DNA from 2 places in the Bacillus sp. N6 genome. Region 2 is predicted to be linked to the other one. Evidence: a T-box and tRNA genes for the amino acid it is inferred to sense, from the RefSeq annotation. Region 2 holds a T-box; the other holds one or more tRNA genes.
What was found. A T-box is a leader RNA that pairs with one kind of tRNA and senses whether it is charged. The one in region 2 lies ahead of ileS2 (isoleucine--tRNA ligase), so its partner is inferred to be a tRNA-Ile.
Positions count from the first base shown of each region.

Region 1: it has a tRNA-Ile gene. The T-box ahead of ileS2 (isoleucine--tRNA ligase) is inferred to sense a tRNA for this amino acid. The anticodon was not compared.

Region 1 covers NZ_CM127843.1:4,184,909-4,194,152, forward strand. The annotation lists gene ACUXVC_RS21525 (peptidoglycan D,D-transpeptidase FtsI family protein) at 1-509, opposite strand, end outside; gene ACUXVC_RS21530 (MFS transporter) at 619-1,896, opposite strand; gene sodA (superoxide dismutase [Mn]) at 2,014-2,625, opposite strand; tRNA gene ACUXVC_RS21540 (tRNA-Ile) at 2,847-2,920, opposite strand; gene yqgB (protein YqgB) at 3,163-3,921, shown strand; gene yqfZ (protein YqfZ) at 3,987-4,352, shown strand; gene ispG (flavodoxin-dependent (E)-4-hydroxy-3-methylbut-2-enyl-diphosphate synthase) at 4,517-5,620, shown strand; gene ACUXVC_RS21560 (Fur family transcriptional regulator) at 5,700-6,113, opposite strand; gene ACUXVC_RS21565 (metal ABC transporter permease) at 6,127-6,960, opposite strand; gene ACUXVC_RS21570 (metal ABC transporter ATP-binding protein) at 6,960-7,730, opposite strand; gene ACUXVC_RS21575 (YitT family protein) at 7,910-8,788, opposite strand; gene ACUXVC_RS21580 (DUF2624 domain-containing protein) at 8,938-9,192, shown strand; gene ACUXVC_RS21585 (deoxyribonuclease IV) at 9,211-9,244, opposite strand, start outside.
Region 2 covers NZ_CM127843.1:3,843,985-3,853,228, forward strand. The annotation lists gene ileS2 (isoleucine--tRNA ligase) at 1-2,347, opposite strand, end outside; T-box leader at 2,419-2,642, opposite strand; gene divIVA (septum site-determining protein DivIVA) at 2,694-3,200, opposite strand; gene ACUXVC_RS19615 (YlmH family RNA-binding protein) at 3,290-4,057, opposite strand; gene ACUXVC_RS19620 (YggT family protein) at 4,073-4,336, opposite strand; gene ACUXVC_RS19625 (cell division protein SepF) at 4,343-4,813, opposite strand; gene ACUXVC_RS19630 (YggS family pyridoxal phosphate-dependent enzyme) at 4,833-5,507, opposite strand; gene pgeF (peptidoglycan editing factor PgeF) at 5,504-6,322, opposite strand; gene ACUXVC_RS19640 (YlmC/YmxH family sporulation protein) at 6,443-6,724, opposite strand; gene sigG (RNA polymerase sporulation sigma factor SigG) at 6,888-7,667, opposite strand; gene sigE (RNA polymerase sporulation sigma factor SigE) at 7,825-8,544, opposite strand; gene spoIIGA (sigma-E processing peptidase SpoIIGA) at 8,564-9,244, opposite strand, start outside.

The DNA.
Region 1 (9,244 bases), 340 kb from region 2:
TGATTAATCTCTTCTTCTGTTACACGACTGCGCTGACGCTCGTCTAATTCTTTATCATCAATTTTTTTATCTTTAAACTCTTGACGATCTTTATTCGTAATTTTTTCTTTAGCTTCCTCTTTATGCATAGCAAGCCAATAATCTTTTTTATCGCGATCTGTTAATTTATCTGTCGGTACTTCAATCAAATCTGCTAGCTTTTTCGCTGTTTCTAAGCGATCCTCTGCAGTTGATCCTTTCATTTTTGTAAATGTAATAGTACGAATGGCTGCATTATCTACTACAGATCGCCCATAACGGTCAAATATTTTCCCACGCGGTACAGGATTACTTATCGTTGAGTTTTCTTTCTTCTCCACTTCATTCTTATATTCTTCACCGCGAACAATTTGTACATATCCGAGCCTTACAATAACCGCGGAGAACATTAAAAACACGCAGAAAAACAGCACGTTTAACCGAAAAGGAACGTGGGTCTTTTTCTTATTTTGCTTCTGCTTCTTGCTCATACAAACCCCCTCTACCAACAGCTATGTAATGTGAAAGGGACACCTTCATACAGGTGTCCTCACTGCTGTCTTACATCTTTTTCTATTCTAGCATAAAACAAACGAGAAGTTAACCTTCTGGTTCAGTTTGGTTTTGCGCGTTTCCTTGCGTTACAACACTTGTTTTACTCGCATTTCCCTCATCATATTTGACATTTTTAACTGCAAAATAAATAAGAAAATGTCCAGCACCTAAAATACATAATAAGTAAGGTAAACTTTTTTCAGGTGGAAAGAATAGTACAGCACATAAAAAACTTAAAATGGAACAGATTCTTCCGGCGTTTAACCACAGCTCCCGAACAACGACATATTCCACACGCCATTCTCTCGCATTTTTCGCTCTACCAATTACGTCATATGTCATTGATCCATACGGAACAAGTAAAATAGGATATGCAATCGCAATACATGCCGCATAAATAAGTAATTTCGTGTATGTAACATTGAAAATAACTAAAAAGACGACAGCATATAAAATAATGCCTCCAAGTAAAATTGCTTTTTTTCGCCACTCCTTCTTTAACATACGAGCAACTAAGTAATAACATACAAAGGATACAGCAGAGTTCACTAAACTATATTTCCCTAATGCGAACTCACTATTAGTTGCTAAATAAACATATACTGAAATGACAAAAATAAACGTTCCTTCTCTCAATCCTTGGAAAAAATGAGCTCGTGTAATCTTTCCCCAGTTTTTATCAATCCGTCGTTCTTTCAATACTTGCACGATTTCATAACGCCCTTCACATTCTCTTTTAGATAAAAAGAAGCTTAAGACGACAGCAATTGCAAATAGAACTAATGAAAGAAAGAATATAACAGTATAACCACTCCATTTCTCCATACGTGAAATTGTGTATCCTGCTGCTATTGGTCCGATCATCCCAGAGAAGGATGTAAGAAGTCCAAGAAACCCATTAAAGAAATCTCTTGTTTCTGGTTCTGTAATTTCAAATGTCAATAAGTTAAAAGCCAACCAGTAAAAACCGTATCCTACTCCTAAAAGAGCCCCCATTAATAAAATATACTGAGAAGCACTTTTCCCCGCTACTAAGACAACAATAAAAAAAATTGCGAGCGTTCCTACTCCTATTCGTAATAAAATCGAGCGATCGATACGTTTCGCTAATTTTCCCCCTACAAGAAATGTGAGAGGCTGTAATATAACGCTGGCCAAATTATACAAGCCAAGATTCACATAATTTTGTGTTTGTTTCCATAAATAAATATTTACAAACGTATTCGATAAAGAAATTGCGAGCGTGTATAAACCTCCTATAAGGAGCAATAACACTAAATCCCGATTCACTTCAACGTCACCAATTATATGTTTCCACTTCATACACAACTCTCCTTTACTTCATGTTCTAGTCTTCCAAAGACAAGCCCAATTATGTAAAAGGAAAGCATAGAAAAAAGCTAGGGGTTCTCCCCTAGCTTTTTTCTATATTTATTACAATTATTTTGCTTCTTGGTAACGTTTTTCAGCAGCGTTCCAATCTACAACGTTCCAGAATGCACCGATGTAGTCTGGACGACGGTTTTGGTAGTTTAAGTAGTAAGCATGCTCCCAAACATCTAAACCGATAACTGGCGTTTTACCTTCAGTTAAAGGAGAATCTTGGTTTGGAGTGCTTGTTACTTCTAACTCACCATTGTTTACTACTAACCAAGCCCAACCAGAACCGAAGCGAGTTGCGCCAGCTTTTGCGAATTCTTCTTTGAATGCATCGAAGCTACCGAATTTTGCTTCAATTGCAGTTGCAAGTTCACCTACAGGTTGTCCTCCGCCGTTTGGAGATAGGATTGTCCAGAAGAATGTATGGTTAGCATGTCCGCCACCATTGTTACGTACTGCTGTACGGATTGCTTCTGGTACTTCGTTTAAGTTTGCAACTAATTCTTCTACGCTTTTGTCAGCTAATTCTGCATGACCTTCTAAAGCAGCGTTTAAGTTTGTAATGTACGTGTTGTGATGTTTTGTATGATGGATGTTCATTGTTTCTTTGTCAAAGTGAGGCTCTAAAGCATCATACGCATAAGGTAAATTTGGTAATTCGTGTTTTGCCATTGTTATATTCCTCCCAGTTTATGTATTGCCACTTAAGTGACATACAACTTCATTCTACCCTAATTGCCATAGGGTGCAAACAAATAAATCACATTGTCTTGCTATCATTAAAGTAGCAAAATTCCCACTTCTTTTCAATTAAAATGCTCATATATTCCGTAAAAAAAGCTTCCTTCTACAAGGAAGCTTCCTGCTAACATAATAAACATGCGAAATGGATATGGACCCTGTAGGACTCGAACCTACGACCGGACGGTTATGAGCCGTCTGCTCTAACCAGCTGAGCTAAGGGTCCACAATTATGTATGTAACAACATATCAAATAAAGGAATTCCTATCGGATATGCCCTTTAAGAAATGTAAGATAAATTTACCATATAGAAAAGAAAAGTGTCAATTGTATTTTTCTTATTTAAAAGAAGAAAGTTAATAAAAAGAAATTTAGTTATCTCCACTATATGTAAATATAATATATCTTGAGATTCTCTAGATTCCTACGTTACAATGATTTTATACATACATAAAGGAAGTGAATCTATGTCCATATTTACCCAATTCGTAAAAAGCATATACTCGCCTAAAGATATGGCGCTATTCCGTTTTCAAAAAATCGGTAAAACCATTTTGTATATTATGCTACTTTGCTTAATTACTACTATTCCAAGAACTTTTTTGTACGGTAGTTTTATCCAAGATGGTGTAGGCATGGTAAATCAAGTCATCGATAAAGATTTACCTGATTTTAAAATTGAAAATGGCGAACTAAAAGCCGATATTGATCAGCCTATTGAAAAAGAAGAAGGAAATGCACTTTTCGTATTTGATCCAAATTCAACAGACCTAGAAAAATATCAAAATAAAACAGGTTTATTTGTTTTAAAAGATAAAGTAGTCTCTATGGGAAATGGTCAAACACAAACGTATTCTTATAACGATTTGTTAGGTGCATCTCTTGAGAAAAAAGATCTACAAGAATTTATTTCTTTATTCGATAATATTTATCCAATTTTATTATTTGTTATTGGATTCTTAGTGTACCTATTCCAATTATTCATCACTTTTGTAGGCGTGACTTTACTTGCGTTCATCGGTTCTGCTATGAGCGGTCAACGTAAACTATCCTATAAACAAGTTTGGACACTAACTGCATACAGCTACACAATCCCAACCATTTTCTTCATGATTATGGATTTATTCAAAATCGTCGTACCTGGCGCAACATTCATTTATATCGCTGTTGTTTTAATCGTTCTATACTTAACGATTAAAGAGGTACCCCAACCGAAAGAAAAATAAAAAAATGCCTAAATAGGCATTTTTTTTTTGGACAAGCATATATTCCTAGCAAAGGAGTGAAGAATATGAAGAGGTTAGGTATATTCCTATTCGTGCTTGTTCTCGGTTATATATTTTATTACGATATAAAAATCGGTACTTTACCGATGTTAAGTTCATATAAAAAAACAACTGCTGCCCAAACGATTAAAAAAGAAAACACAGACAGCCAACAAAATAAAGAGAATAAAACAGAAAAAGAAACGGATACATCTTATAAAACAATTGAAGTAAAAACTGGCGAGACAGTTCTTTCTATTACAGAACAAATTAACAAGAAAAAAATTCCTTCCATAGAAAAAGTCATTGACGACTTTAAACAATTAAACAAAAGTACATCTGCTACAAAAATACAAATTGGAAAGTCTTATAAATTCCCGTTATATCAATAAGCCATCACTTAATCCTTGTCAATTACATAAAGGCGCTGATACAATAGTAAAAGTGAAACCGAGCACTTCGGTTTCTATAGCCCTATATCACGTATACTATCATTGATATGAGGGACTAAATAAGAAACTTCTTTTATAAGGAGAGCGATCTATTCGTGAATGAAATGACTCATCGTACAAAAACACGTCCAGTTAAAGTCGGTAATTTAACAATTGGCGGTAATAATGAATTAATTATACAAAGTATGACAACAACAAAAACACATGATGTTGAAGCAACAGTTGCTGAAATCAAGCGTTTAGAAGAAGCTGGCTGTCAAGTCGTCCGCGTTGCCGTTCCAGATGAACGCGCAGCTAATGCTATTGCTGATATAAAAAAACAAATCAACATTCCACTTGTTGCTGATATTCATTTTGATTATCGCCTTGCTTTAAAAGCAATTGAAGGTGGCATTGATAAAGTACGTATCAATCCAGGTAATATTGGTCGTCGCCATAAAGTAGAAGCTGTTGTAAATGCAGCAAAAGAGCGCGGTATTCCAATCCGTATTGGTGTAAACGCTGGTTCATTAGAGCGCCACATTTTAGAAAAGTACGGATACCCAACTGCTGATGGTATGGTTGAGAGCGCGCTACATCATATTAAAATTTTAGAGGACTTAGATTTCCACGATATTATCGTATCTATGAAAGCCTCTGATGTTAACTTAGCAATCGAAGCATACGAGAAAGCTGCTCGCGCTTTTGATTACCCATTACATTTAGGTATTACAGAATCTGGAACATTGTTTGCTGGAACTGTAAAAAGTGCCGCTGGTCTTGGAGCAATCTTAAGTAAAGGCATCGGAAATACACTACGTATTTCATTAAGTGCTGATCCAGTTGAAGAAGTAAAAGTTGCTCGTGAATTATTAAAATCATTCGGTCTTGCGTCTAACGCAGCGACACTTATCTCTTGTCCAACTTGTGGTCGTATTGAAATCGATTTAATTAGCATCGCTAACGAAGTGGAAGAATACATCTCTACACTTCAAGTACCAATTAAAGTTGCAGTACTTGGTTGCGCTGTAAATGGTCCTGGTGAAGCTCGTGAAGCTGATATCGGTATTGCTGGTGCACGTGGAGAGGGATTATTATTCCGTAAAGGGCAAGTCGTTCGTAAAGTACCAGAAGAAACAATGGTAGAAGAACTGAAAAAAGAAATCGACGTAATTGCTGCTGAAATGGCTGCTGAACGAGAAAAAGAAAAAGAGACACAAGAACAATAAAAAGAAGGTTGCCACAATATTTGTGAGCAACCTTCTTTTCTACGTAAAAAAGCTCGTCAGTTATATAACCGACGAGCTTTTACTTTGCACATTTTGGACAACGACCATATATTTCAAACTTATGACCCGTTACTTCATAACCAGTAAAGTCTTTATTCATAAAATCCATTGGGCAGGAAGTAATCTCTTTCGTCCCACCACAATCCAAACAAATAAAATGATGATGATGTTCCATAATAGAACAAGTGAAACGAAAATGTTTTTCACCATTTAATTCCGTTTGTTCTAAAACACCAATCTCAGCAAAAACTGTTAAGTTACGATAAATCGTATCAAAACTAAGCCCTGGATAATCGTCTTTCATATGCTCTAAAACGTCTTTCGCAGTTAAATAACGATTATGTGCTGCAAATAATCTGAGCATCTCTTCTCTTTTTCCAGTATGTTTGTATCCTTTTTCCTTCATTAGGCGTAAAGCTTCTGTTAGATTCATACCTATCCCTACTTTATGCAGTTTTTTTCTTCTTCCATAAAATCGCACCGATTAAAATAAGAACTGCTATCATAACAATTGTACCACCTGGTGCTAGATCAAGTTGATACGAAGCAAACATTCCACCAATTACTGCAATTTCACCAAATAAAATGGAAAAGAAAATTGTTTGTTTAAATCCTTTAGCAATACGAATACTTGCTGCAACTGGTAACGTCATTAATGATGATACGAGAAGGACCCCTACTACACGCATTGATACTGCAATGACAAGAGCAACTAATATAATGAAAATAAAGTGAATCCATTTCGCTCTTAAACCAGTTGATACTGCGTATTCCTCATCAAATGATAGTAGAAACAGCTCTTTATATAATAAAATAATTGTCGCAACAACAACAATTGCTACAATCCCAATAATAATTAAATCCGTACTTGTTACAGCACTGACACTACCAAATAAATAACTAAATAAGTCTGTGTTAAATCCATTTGCAAGTGAAATGAAAATAACTCCAACTCCCATCCCTGCCGAAAGGATAATTGGAATTGCTAATTCTTGATAGTGCTTATATACAGTTCTTAACTTTTCGATTAATAGCGCTCCACCAATTGAAAAAACCATCCCCATATATAAGGGGTTTAAAAATCCACCTGTAAAAATGGTTTTTTCAAGTAATAAACTTGCTGCAATACCTGATAACGTCACGTGACTTAATGCATCCGCAATAAGAGATAAACGACGAATAACAACAAACACACCTATTAGCGGTGCAACAAGTCCAATTAAAATACCTGCATATAAAGAATTACGTAAAAAGTCATATTGTAAAAAATCTTGTATCATTATATCCTCCCGTGATGCTCATGTTCGTGTTCTAAACGATGAACATGATGTCCATATAAGACGGACATTTCTGCATCTTCTAACTCTCGGAACTTCTCTACATTTCCATGGAAATGTAGATGTTGGTTTAGACATGCAACATGTGTTACTTTTTCGGTAACAGCTCCCATATCATGAGTAACAAGAATTAATGTGATCCCGAGCCTTTTGTTTAAATCCTCTAATATTTCGTAAAAACTTTCCACATTTTTTACATCGATTCCAACAGTAGGCTCGTCTAAAATAAGCAATTCAGGATCACTAACGAGCGCACGAGCAATAAATACACGCTGTTGCTGTCCACCAGAAAGCTCTCCAATATTACGACCTTGAAACTCACTCATCCCTACATCAGCAATTGCTTTTTCTACCTTTTTCTTATCCTCTTTTGTGAAAAAGCGAAAAAGCCCTTTTTTCGAAACAAGTCCCATTGACACAACTTCAGAAACAGTTGCTGGAAAACCAGAATTGAAACTATTTGCTTTTTGGGATACATAACCAACTTTATTCCATTCCTTAAACTTCTTACTATCAACGCCAAACACACGAATGCTTCCTTCTTTTGGCTTTAAAACGCCTAATAAACACTTAAGTAAAGTTGATTTACCTGAACCATTCGGTCCCACTAAACCTAAAAAAGCTCCCTTCGGAACTTGCAAATTAATATTTTCTAACACATTCCGATCTTCGTATCGGAATGTTAAACCTTCAATCTCTAATATATTATTCATAGCATCTCACCTATTTTAATTCAGAATGATTCCGATTTATATCTATTTGAATTATAGTACAGCTTATTATAGTTGTAAACCAATCTGCCTAAAATATATCTATTTTTTCAAGAAACCTTACTATTATAACAAAAAGCAGAGAAAAATTCTCTGCTTTCGAAAAATATTCCTATATACGTTTAGTGAATAGCCGATTTAAACTTACCACCATTTGTCTCTTGCGTGCTCATAATCGTAACAAACGCATTTTCATCAATTTCATGCACAATTGACTTTAACTTCGTCACTTCTAGACGCGTTACAACTGCATAAATAACTTCTTTTTCTTTATCTGTATAACCACCTTTTGCTACAAGCTTTGTAGTTCCACGACCGAGTCGATGTAAAATCGCATTTGATACTTCCTCATATTGATCAGATACAATTAAAACTGCTTTCGTTTCATCTAGCCCTTGAATTACTGTATCGATTGTTTTAAATGCAATATAGTACGTCATAACAGAATACATCGCTTGTTCCACACCAAACACAAATGCTGCCCATGCAAAAATAAATAAGTTCACAAACATTACGAATTCACCAACAGAGAACGGTAATTTCTTCGTTAATAAAATCCCCATAATTTCAGTTCCATCTAACGATCCACCATGACGAATTACAAGTCCTACACCAAGACCTAAAATAAGACCACCAAACACAGTCGCTAAAATAGGCTCTGTTGTAAACGGTGGCACCGCATGTAACGTTGACTCAATGAATGCTAGTGCTACAATACCAAATGCCGAAGATAACATGAATGTTTTTCCAATTTGCTTATAACCCGAATACATAAATGGGATATTGAGAACAACGACTAAAGTAGAAAAACTTAACCACCAAATATTAGGAGTAAGGTAATCTAATATAAGAGAAATACCAATAATTCCACCATCAATAATTTTATTTGGCATTAAAAATAGTTCAATCGCTACCGCTGCGCATGCTGCCCCAAAAATAATCATAACTAAACGATAAATGAGATGAATAACACTTTCTTTTCGATGTTGCTTTTGCTCCATAGGTCCTCCCTTTACTCTTTTTCTGTAGTTTTGTCCTTATATTATAACATACGCTTCTTTTCCTCATGAAAAAAGAAACTCTATACGAATATGTACAAGCTATATGCTCATATATTTCGATAGAAGAACGCCTGAAGGAGGATAACAAGATGAACCTCATTAAACAAATTGTTAATAAAAAATTAAATCATATTTCTACAAAAGAGTTATTAAAATATAGCAAAGAATATGAAGTTTCTATTACGACTGCACAAGCTGACCAAATCGTTTTACTTATGAAAGGTAAAAATATTAATATTTACGATAACAACGAGCGACTAGAGCTCTTAAAACAGATTGCAAAAGTAACTTCCCCTGCCACTGCCCAACAAGTAAATACATTATTTCAGCAATTACTAAAATAAGGAGGGGAAATCCCCTCCTTATTGCGCTTTAATTTTTTCAAGAAGCCCTTCA
Region 2 (9,244 bases):
GCATATCAGTTAATTGTACACTTTCTTCTGTTACGCCTGGAATGTATGGCCATACTTCATCAGCTGTATGCGGTAAGATTGGTGTTACAAGTTTCGTTAACGCAACAAGAACATCATATAATACAGTTTGAATTGCACGACGATCTTCGTGATTTGCACCTTCAATGTATAAAATGTCTTTTGCAAAGTCTAAGTAGAATGAACTTAAATCAATTGTACAGAAGTTATGAATTGCATGATACACAGCAGCGAAGTCGTATGTCTCATATGCTTCTTTAACTTTTGTAATTAAGTCATTTAATTTCACTAACATGTAACGATCTACTTCACGAAGTTCAGCTACAGCTACTGCATTTTCACTTGGCTTAAAGTCGTCTAAGTTTCCTAATAAGAAACGGAATGTGTTACGGATTTTACGATACACTTCTGCTACTTGTTTTAAAATATCATCTGAAATACGTACGTCAGATTGATAGTCAACAGAAGATACCCATAAGCGTAAAATGTCTCCGCCTAATTGATCCATAATTTTCTTCGGTACGACGATGTTTCCAATCGACTTACTCATTTTACGTCCTTCACCATCTAGTACGAAACCGTGACTTAATACGCCTTTATATGGAGCTTTACCTGTTACAGCAACTGCTGTTGATAATGAAGAGTTAAACCAACCACGATACTGGTCAGATCCTTCTAAATATAAATCAGCTGGACGCTGTAAATCTTCGCGCTCTTCTAATACCGCTTGGTGAGAAGAACCTGAATCGAACCATACATCCATGATGTCTGTTTCTTTACGGAATTCGCCATTTGGGCTACCCGGATGTGTAAATCCTTCTGGTAATAGATCTTTCGCTTCACGCTCGAACCATACGTTAGAACCGTGTTCACGGAATAAATCTGCTACATGGTTAATTGTTTCATCCGTAATAATTGGATCACCATTCTCAGCATAGAATACCGGAATTGGCACACCCCATGCACGCTGACGAGAAATACACCAGTCACCACGGTCACGAACCATATTATGAAGACGAGTTTCTCCCCATGCTGGTACCCATTTCGTTTCCGCTACAGCTTCTATTAATTCTTTACGGAATGCTTCAATAGATGCAAACCACTGCGCTGTCGCACGGAAAATAATTGGTTTTTTCGTTCTCCAATCATGTGGGTATGAATGCGTAATGAATGTTAGTTTCAGTAACGCGCCTACTTCTTCTAATTTTTCTGTAATCGGCTTGTTAGCTTTATCATAGAATAAGCCTTCAAATCCAGGTGCTTCATTTGTTAATACACCTTTATCATCGACTGGGCAAAGTACTTCTAATCCATACTTTTTACCAACAACGAAGTCATCTTCCCCGTGTCCTGGTGCTGTATGAACACAACCTGTACCTGCATCTGTTGTTACGTGATCTCCTAGCATAACTAATGAATCACGATCGTAGAATGGATGTTTTGCAACTGTGTACTCAAGTTCGCTACCTTTTACTGTTTTCACAACTTCAGCATTTTCCCACTCTAACGTTTTTGCAACTGTCTCAAACAGCTCAGAAGCAATGATATATTTCTCATCATTTACTTTTACAATACTATATTCAAGCTCTGGGTGAACAGAAATACCTAAGTTTGCAGGTAATGTCCAAGGTGTTGTTGTCCAAATGATGTACTTTTCATCACCTTCTAATACATTCTTTCCATCTTTTACAGGGAATGCTACGTAAATAGATGCTGATTTTTTATCTTGATATTCAATTTCAGCTTCTGCTAAAGCAGATTCACTCGTTGGAGACCAGTAAACTGGTTTTTGACCTTTATAGATATAACCTTTTTTCGCCATGTCACCAAACACTTTAATTTGTTGTGCTTCATAAGCTGGCTCTAAAGTAATATATGGATTATCCCAATCTGCACGTACACCTAAACGCTTAAATTGTTCACGTTGACGTTCTACTTGTTCATATGCATACTCTGCACATAACTTACGGAACTCAGCAACTGTCATTTCTTTACGTTTTACGCCTTTATTTGTTAAAGCTTGTTCAATTGGTAAACCGTGCGTATCCCATCCTGGAACATATGGCGCACTAAAACCAGTCATTGATTTATAACGAACAATAAAGTCTTTTAATACTTTATTTAATGCATGTCCCATATGAATGTCACCATTCGCATATGGAGGTCCATCATGCAATACAAATAAAGGACGACCTTTTGTATGTTCTTGTACTTTTTCGTAAATATTCATTTCAGCCCATTTTTCTTGCATTGCAGGCTCACGTTTTGGTAAGTTCCCACGCATTGGGAACTCTGTTTTCGGCATCAGTAATGTATTTTTGTACTCCATGCTCAATTCCTCCTTACATGTATAAAAGAAATACTTAAAAAACGGAATAAAAAAGAGACTTTCTCATCCCAAAAAGGGACGAGAAAGTCTCCCGCGGTACCACCCTAGTAGATCATATACATATGTATAGAATCCTCTTTATATTCTTAACGCGAATACACGCCTACGCTTACTCTATTTGTTCAGCGCGGAACTCCAGGGTGATATTCCCACTATCTCCTTATCCTGAGCTTACACCATCCTCAGTTCGCTATATAAGGTTTGAAAAGGTACTTATCCCTATCTTCGTTTTTCTTAATAAATATGTTGTTTAAAATTATATGTAATAATGAGAAAAACGTCAAGCTTACACTGTTTCTTCTTTTTTCAACAGTTCATCTACTTCGTCTTCTAACTCAATTAGTTTATCCCAATCATCGTTGTTTAACATTTCAAGCTGTGTTTCTAATAACATACGGAAACGAGTTCGGAATACTTTCGCTTGTTTCTTTAGCTCTTCAATATCAAAAGCAACTTTTCTTGATTTTACTAATGCTTCGTTAATAATACGATCAGCATTCTTTTCAGCTTCACGCACAATTAATTTCGCTTCTTTTTGCGCATTACGTTTTACTTCTTCCGCTGCTTCTTGCGCAACAACGATAGATTTGTTTAACGTATCTTCAATATTAGAGAAATGATCTAACTTCCCTTCTAACTGCGCAACTTTTTCTTCTAAAGCTTTTTTCTCACGAATGACCAATTCATAATCTTTGATAATTTGATCAAGAAACTCATTTACTTGATCTTCATCATAGCCACGGAATCCGCGACCAAATTCTTTGTTATGAATATCTAATGGTGTTAACGGCACAACGCCACCTCCAAGTAGTTATCTAAATTTCCTCTTTCAATTATATCTTTTCTTCGACAAAATAGGAGGATTTCCTTCTAAAAAACCAATCATTTTAGTATACCATACAAAATTCTCCATTTGTCGCGTTTTGTTCTACCTTCTACAGAAAATAATTTACTTCGGCCATATCCTCTAACAGAAAAAACGTCTCCTGGATAACATTCATAAGAAGTTTGCTCCACTGTTTTCCAATTGACTTTTACTAAACCATTTTTTATGAAAGGTTGTACTTTCTGTCTAGATAAATGTAACATTTCAGCTAACATAACATCTAAACGAAGTGAAGAAACCGTTCCAGATTTCTCCCCCCACGTTTCATGTATTTGTAGAATTTGTTCTCCTTGTACTGCTGATAAGGAGACTTTTACTTTTCCTATTGCTTGTAAGTTCATCTCAATGTACGATACGATTTCTTTCGCAACTACAATTTGGGCACGATTTTCTTGCAGCAAAATATCACCACATTTTTCTCTCGTTAAACCAAGAGACATAAATGTACCTAATATTTGCCTATGTTCTAGCGTATAAAACTTGGAAGGATAGTCAATTTCTAATACTTCTACTTGAAATTCTTCTTCATTTAATTCTAGATAGTCTGGATAAATGAGTGCTCTTTTACGCTCTGCATTAGGCGTTGCACCACCAAATTGTACAGCGACATCTCCTTGTCCAATTACCATAGAAACAATTTGTTGCTGTCTTGGATCAAGGAAATCTGTTAATTTCACTTGATGGTACTCCGCTGTTCGCTTCCACTCCAGCACTTTATCTACAAAGACCTCTTCATCAGGCCTAAAATGTTCGTAAATGCTCATGTATTTAACCTCTTACTATAAGAAATAGCTGAACAAACTGAACAAACCACTTTTAGCAAGTTTTAACGCAAAAATCGCAACGAGTGGAGAAATATCAATCATACCAAGCGGCGGAATAAATCTGCGGAATGGTTCTAAATACGGTTCACAAATTCGCGCCAAGAACTCTCCAAAAGATGATTCCTTTGCACCAGGAAACCATGATAGGAGAATGTAAATAATCAGTGCCCACGAGTAAATCTCGATAGCAGAACTTAACACCATTAAAACTGTTGTCATGGCGTATTACCACCTCTTTATATTTGTTTCTTCTTCTTCACCGAATAACTCTGAAATTGCACCAACAATATCAACATTTTCAGGTGTACACATAAATGTTTTCGGTCCTATTTTTTGAATGTCCCCGCCTATAGCGTATACAGTACCACTTAAAAAGTCAACGATACGTACCGCTTGATCAGTAGACATTCTCTGCAAATTAATTACAACAGCTCGTCTACCTTTTAAGTGGTCCGCAATCCCTTGTGCTTCCGAATATGTGCGTGGTTCTAATAAAACAACTTTTGAAGATTGTTTTGCTGTTTCAATACTCACAACATTTTGCTTCGGTTGCGCTTTTGGAAACGTAACATCTTGTTGTTCTGGTGGATCTTGCTGCTTTTTCATGTCTGTTTGCTCCTTTTCATAACCATATTGAGCTGCTTCTTTTTCTTCCGGTGTATCAAAAAAGAAGTATTTTACTTTTGACCAACTCATAATAAGATTCTCCTTCCTTTTACGCTTTTCCTACTAAAATCGTTCCCAAACGAATATATGTAGCCCCTTCTTCAATTGCAATCGTGTAATCGTTGGACATTCCCATTGATAATTCTTTACATGGCGCATGTAATAACTCTAGCTCCTGCACCTTTGTTTGCAACATACGTAATTCCTTAAAACAGCGTCTGATTTCTTCCTCTTCTTCTGTAAATGGAGCCATCGTCATTAGTCCAACCACTTCAATTTTATCGAATTCTTGCAAACTTTGAATAAAAGAAACAACCTCTTCTATTGCTAATCCTTGCTTCGATTCTTCAGATGAGGTTTTCACTTGAATAAAGCATTTCACTTTCTTATCAGCACGTTTCTGAATTTCTTTCGCCAGGGAAAGACGATCTAACGAATGTAAATAATCAATATCATTAATGATTTCTTTTACTTTTCTCGTTTGTAATGAGCCAATAAAGTGCCAATTAACTTTTGAACCGAAATGCTCATATTTCTGTAAGAAACCTTCATTTCTATTTTCACCTAAATCGATAATTCCAGTTTCAATTACTTCGTTTGTTTTTTCAATCCCTACAGTTTTTGTCACTGCAACAAGTTTAATATCTTGCAACGAACGTCCAGCTCGAACGCAAGATTCTTTAATAGCTTCGTTTACAATTACTAAATTTTCTTGTACTGTCACTTGCTTCCTTCCTCCTTAAAACCTATGAAACTCAACATTCTTCCTGTATTACCTTGATCACGACGATGAGAGAAAAATAGTTGCTCTTCACAGCTTGTACAAAGAGATGACATTACAATATGCTCTTCTTTTATGCCTGCTTGTACACATAATATACGATTAATTTCTTTTAAATTAATTGCGTACTGCCCGTCAGAAATTTTTTGATGAGGAACAGCACCGTTAATTACTTTCTGTGCTGCTGTTAATACACGATCATCCACAACATAACAACAAGATCCAATCGACGGTCCAATTGCAACATGAATTTCATCACTTGAAATACCTTCCGCATTCCACTTTTGAATCATTTCCTTTGCAATCTCTTGTACAGTACCTTTCCATCCAGCATGCGCAAGTCCTATCATACCATGTGATGGTGCATAAAAATAGAGCGGAACACAATCCGCGTAACAAGACGTTAACAGAACATCTTCATTACTCGTATAAATGCCATCTGTTTTTGAAATGCCGTCCTCATATGAATAAACGCCACTTCCTTTTTCCTGTTGCCCTACTTTTTCAACATGATGATCATGAACTTGTTCAGAGCAAATCCAGTTTTCTAATGGTTTTTGTAACTTATTTGCTAAAATGCGTCTGTTTTCATGAACGTTCTCCACGATATCATTCACATGTAATCCTAAATTCATCGCATGAAAGGAGCCCGTACTTATCCCACCATCTTTTGTCGTAAATCCAGCAGTAATGTTTCCAAGTTCTTTCCACGCTTGTAAATACAGTATACCGTCCACATATTTAAATGGTTCTCTCATAATAAAGCGGCTCCTTTTAATTAAAATAACAGAAAAAAGCATGGTACTTCCTGTCTATTTTACCATACTTTTATTTTTTCATAATCCTAACAGAAAAAAAAGAGGAATTTGTAATATTCTTTATGAAATTGTCGGTGTTTGTATTGATTCTGTTACAGTATTAACAGGATCTACTCTTACAAGTATGACATCCTCCCCAATTTTCACAATTTCCTTCCAAGGAATTACAATCTCAACATCTTTTCCAAAAATACCTAGCATACGTGTCTGTTTGGAAATAATAACAGAACAAACTTGCCCTGTGTTCATATCAATTTCAATATCTCCAATATTCCCAATCCTTTTTCCATCTGAAATATTTATAACATCCTTCATCTGTAACTCTGAAATTCGTATCACCATTTTTACCCTCTCCCTTATATGACGAATTGGAAGCTGTTTCTCATATTTACAGGAAGCCACCTATACGAAACACCATGCTAGTTTCATTATATGAACACTAATCCCCTACTATGAGCACAAACCATATTACATATAAAAAGGTCTCACCATAATTGGTGAGACCTTATCCTTGAATCGTTTTATTCATTTGTTTAATGGCTGACTTCTCTAAACGTGATACTTGAGCTTGGGAAATCCCAATTTCTTCTGCAACTTCCATCTGTGTCTTTCCTTGGAAGAAACGTTTTCTAATAATCATTTTCTCTCGATCATTTAAACGCTTCATTCCTTCTTTCAATGCTAGTTCTTCAACCCACTGCTCGTCCTTTTGTTTTTCATCACTTAACTGATCCATAACAAAGATAGGATCTCCTCCATCATTATAAATCGGTTCAAATAATGAAACTGGATCTTGAATTGCATCTAAAGCAAATACTATCTCTTCATGAGTTACTTCTAGCACTTTTGCAATATCCATTGCTGTTGGTTCTTTTGAATTTTCTGCAATTAACTTCTCTCTTACTTGCAAAGCTTTATACGCAATATCTCGCAATGAGCGCGATACGCGAATCGGATTATTATCACGCAAATATCTGCGTATTTCCCCAATAATCATCGGCACAGCATACGTTGAAAATTTTACATTTTGGCCTAAATCAAAATTATCAATTGATTTCATAAGTCCGATGCAACCAACTTGGAATAAATCGTCAACATATTCTCCTCTGTTATTAAATCTTTGGATGACGCTCAGTACAAGACGTAAGTTTCCATTCACTAATTTTTCTCTTGCGCTTATCTCTCCACTTTGCATTTCACGAAATAATTTACGCATCTCTTCATTTTTTAATACTGGAAGTTTAGCTGTATCAACACCGCAAATTTCTACTTTGTTTCTCGTCAAAGTGTTCCCTCCTATCGGGAGTTGCTGTACAGTGTAAAGTATTTCCTTTGAAGGGGATTTTATGCATATGGTTTTTTCACGATTTTTCATTTAAATTATCTTTCCTAATACAACTAAATAGAATAGGACCAGCCTACATAACGGCTGGTCCTATTCTTCACACCATTTTATTAAATTCTTTTCGTAATCTTTTTATAATTCTTTTTTCTAAACGCGAAATGTATGACTGTGAAATCCCAAGCATATCCGCCACATCTTTTTGCGTCTTTTCCTCTCCTCCAGCAAGCCCAAACCGAAGTTCCATAATTTGTTTTTCACGATCATTTAATTGGTGTAATGCTTTCATTAAAAGGTGACGATCTACAGTAGCTTCTAAATCTTTTGTAATAATATCATCATCTGTACCTAACACGTCAGACAACAATAGTTCATTCCCATCCCAATCAATGTTTAGCGGTTCATCAAAAGAAACTTCCGAACGATTTTTGTTATTCCTACGTAAATGCATTAAAATTTCATTTTCTATACAACGCGATGCATATGTTGCTAATTTTATTTTCTTTTCTGGATTAAATGTATTTACCGCTTTAATAAGGCCGATTGTTCCTATACTAATTAAATCTTCAATATTTATCCCTGTATTTTCAAACTTTCTTGCTATATATACAACGAGCCTTAAGTTGCGTTCAATAAGTAATGACCTTGCTGCCTGATCTCCTTTTGGCAATTTATTCAAAAGAACTTCCTCTTCTTCTTTCGTTAACGGTGGTGGCAACGCTTCACTTCCACCAATATAATAAATTTCATCGGTCTTAATTCCTAATTTCAGCAATACTTTATACCAAAGGTATACTAAATAAAATTTTAATTTCATCATATTATCCCGCCTCTCATTATTAAGCGATCACCATTTTTTGTGAAATCAACATTTTTGGATGCACAATACATTGATACTCCCCATTAGTAGACAGTTGTTGTGTATTTAATCCAATTAATACTTTGTTTACAACAATAGAACTACCTTCATGATCAACTTGCACACTGTCAGGCTTAATTGCCCACAAAAATTGACTTTCTACTCCTACTGCACGGAAAGGAATTAAACGTAATTTTGTCGCCCAACCAGAATCATTTTCTGGTATTTGAGGAATTTCTGTTTTGGAATAAATTTGTTCTGTTAACCAAGATGGTAAGCAATGTTCTAATGATGAAACATGCATAATCATAACGGGTGTTTTTGTTAATGGGTCGTAAAGTTGGTTCCCACTGTCAATAAGACCTGCCAGTTCTAGTTCTTCTTCGGCTAATTGAATTTTTACTTTCACAATTTGGTCATAGTGTATTTTCGTGACCTCTACGCTTTCAATACGCTTTTTAGAAAAATAATAAATTACCGGAAAACCAAAAATAACAAATAACCAACTAATTGGATCGCCGTAAGAAATTGACTGAGATTGAACCAATCCATTTACCATTTCATTCGTTTGCAAAAAGAAATGAGTTCCAATTAATCCTCCGCCAACCATAAAGGTTACAAAGTAAAAAGTAAAAACAGTTTGTGCATAATTTCTAAATGT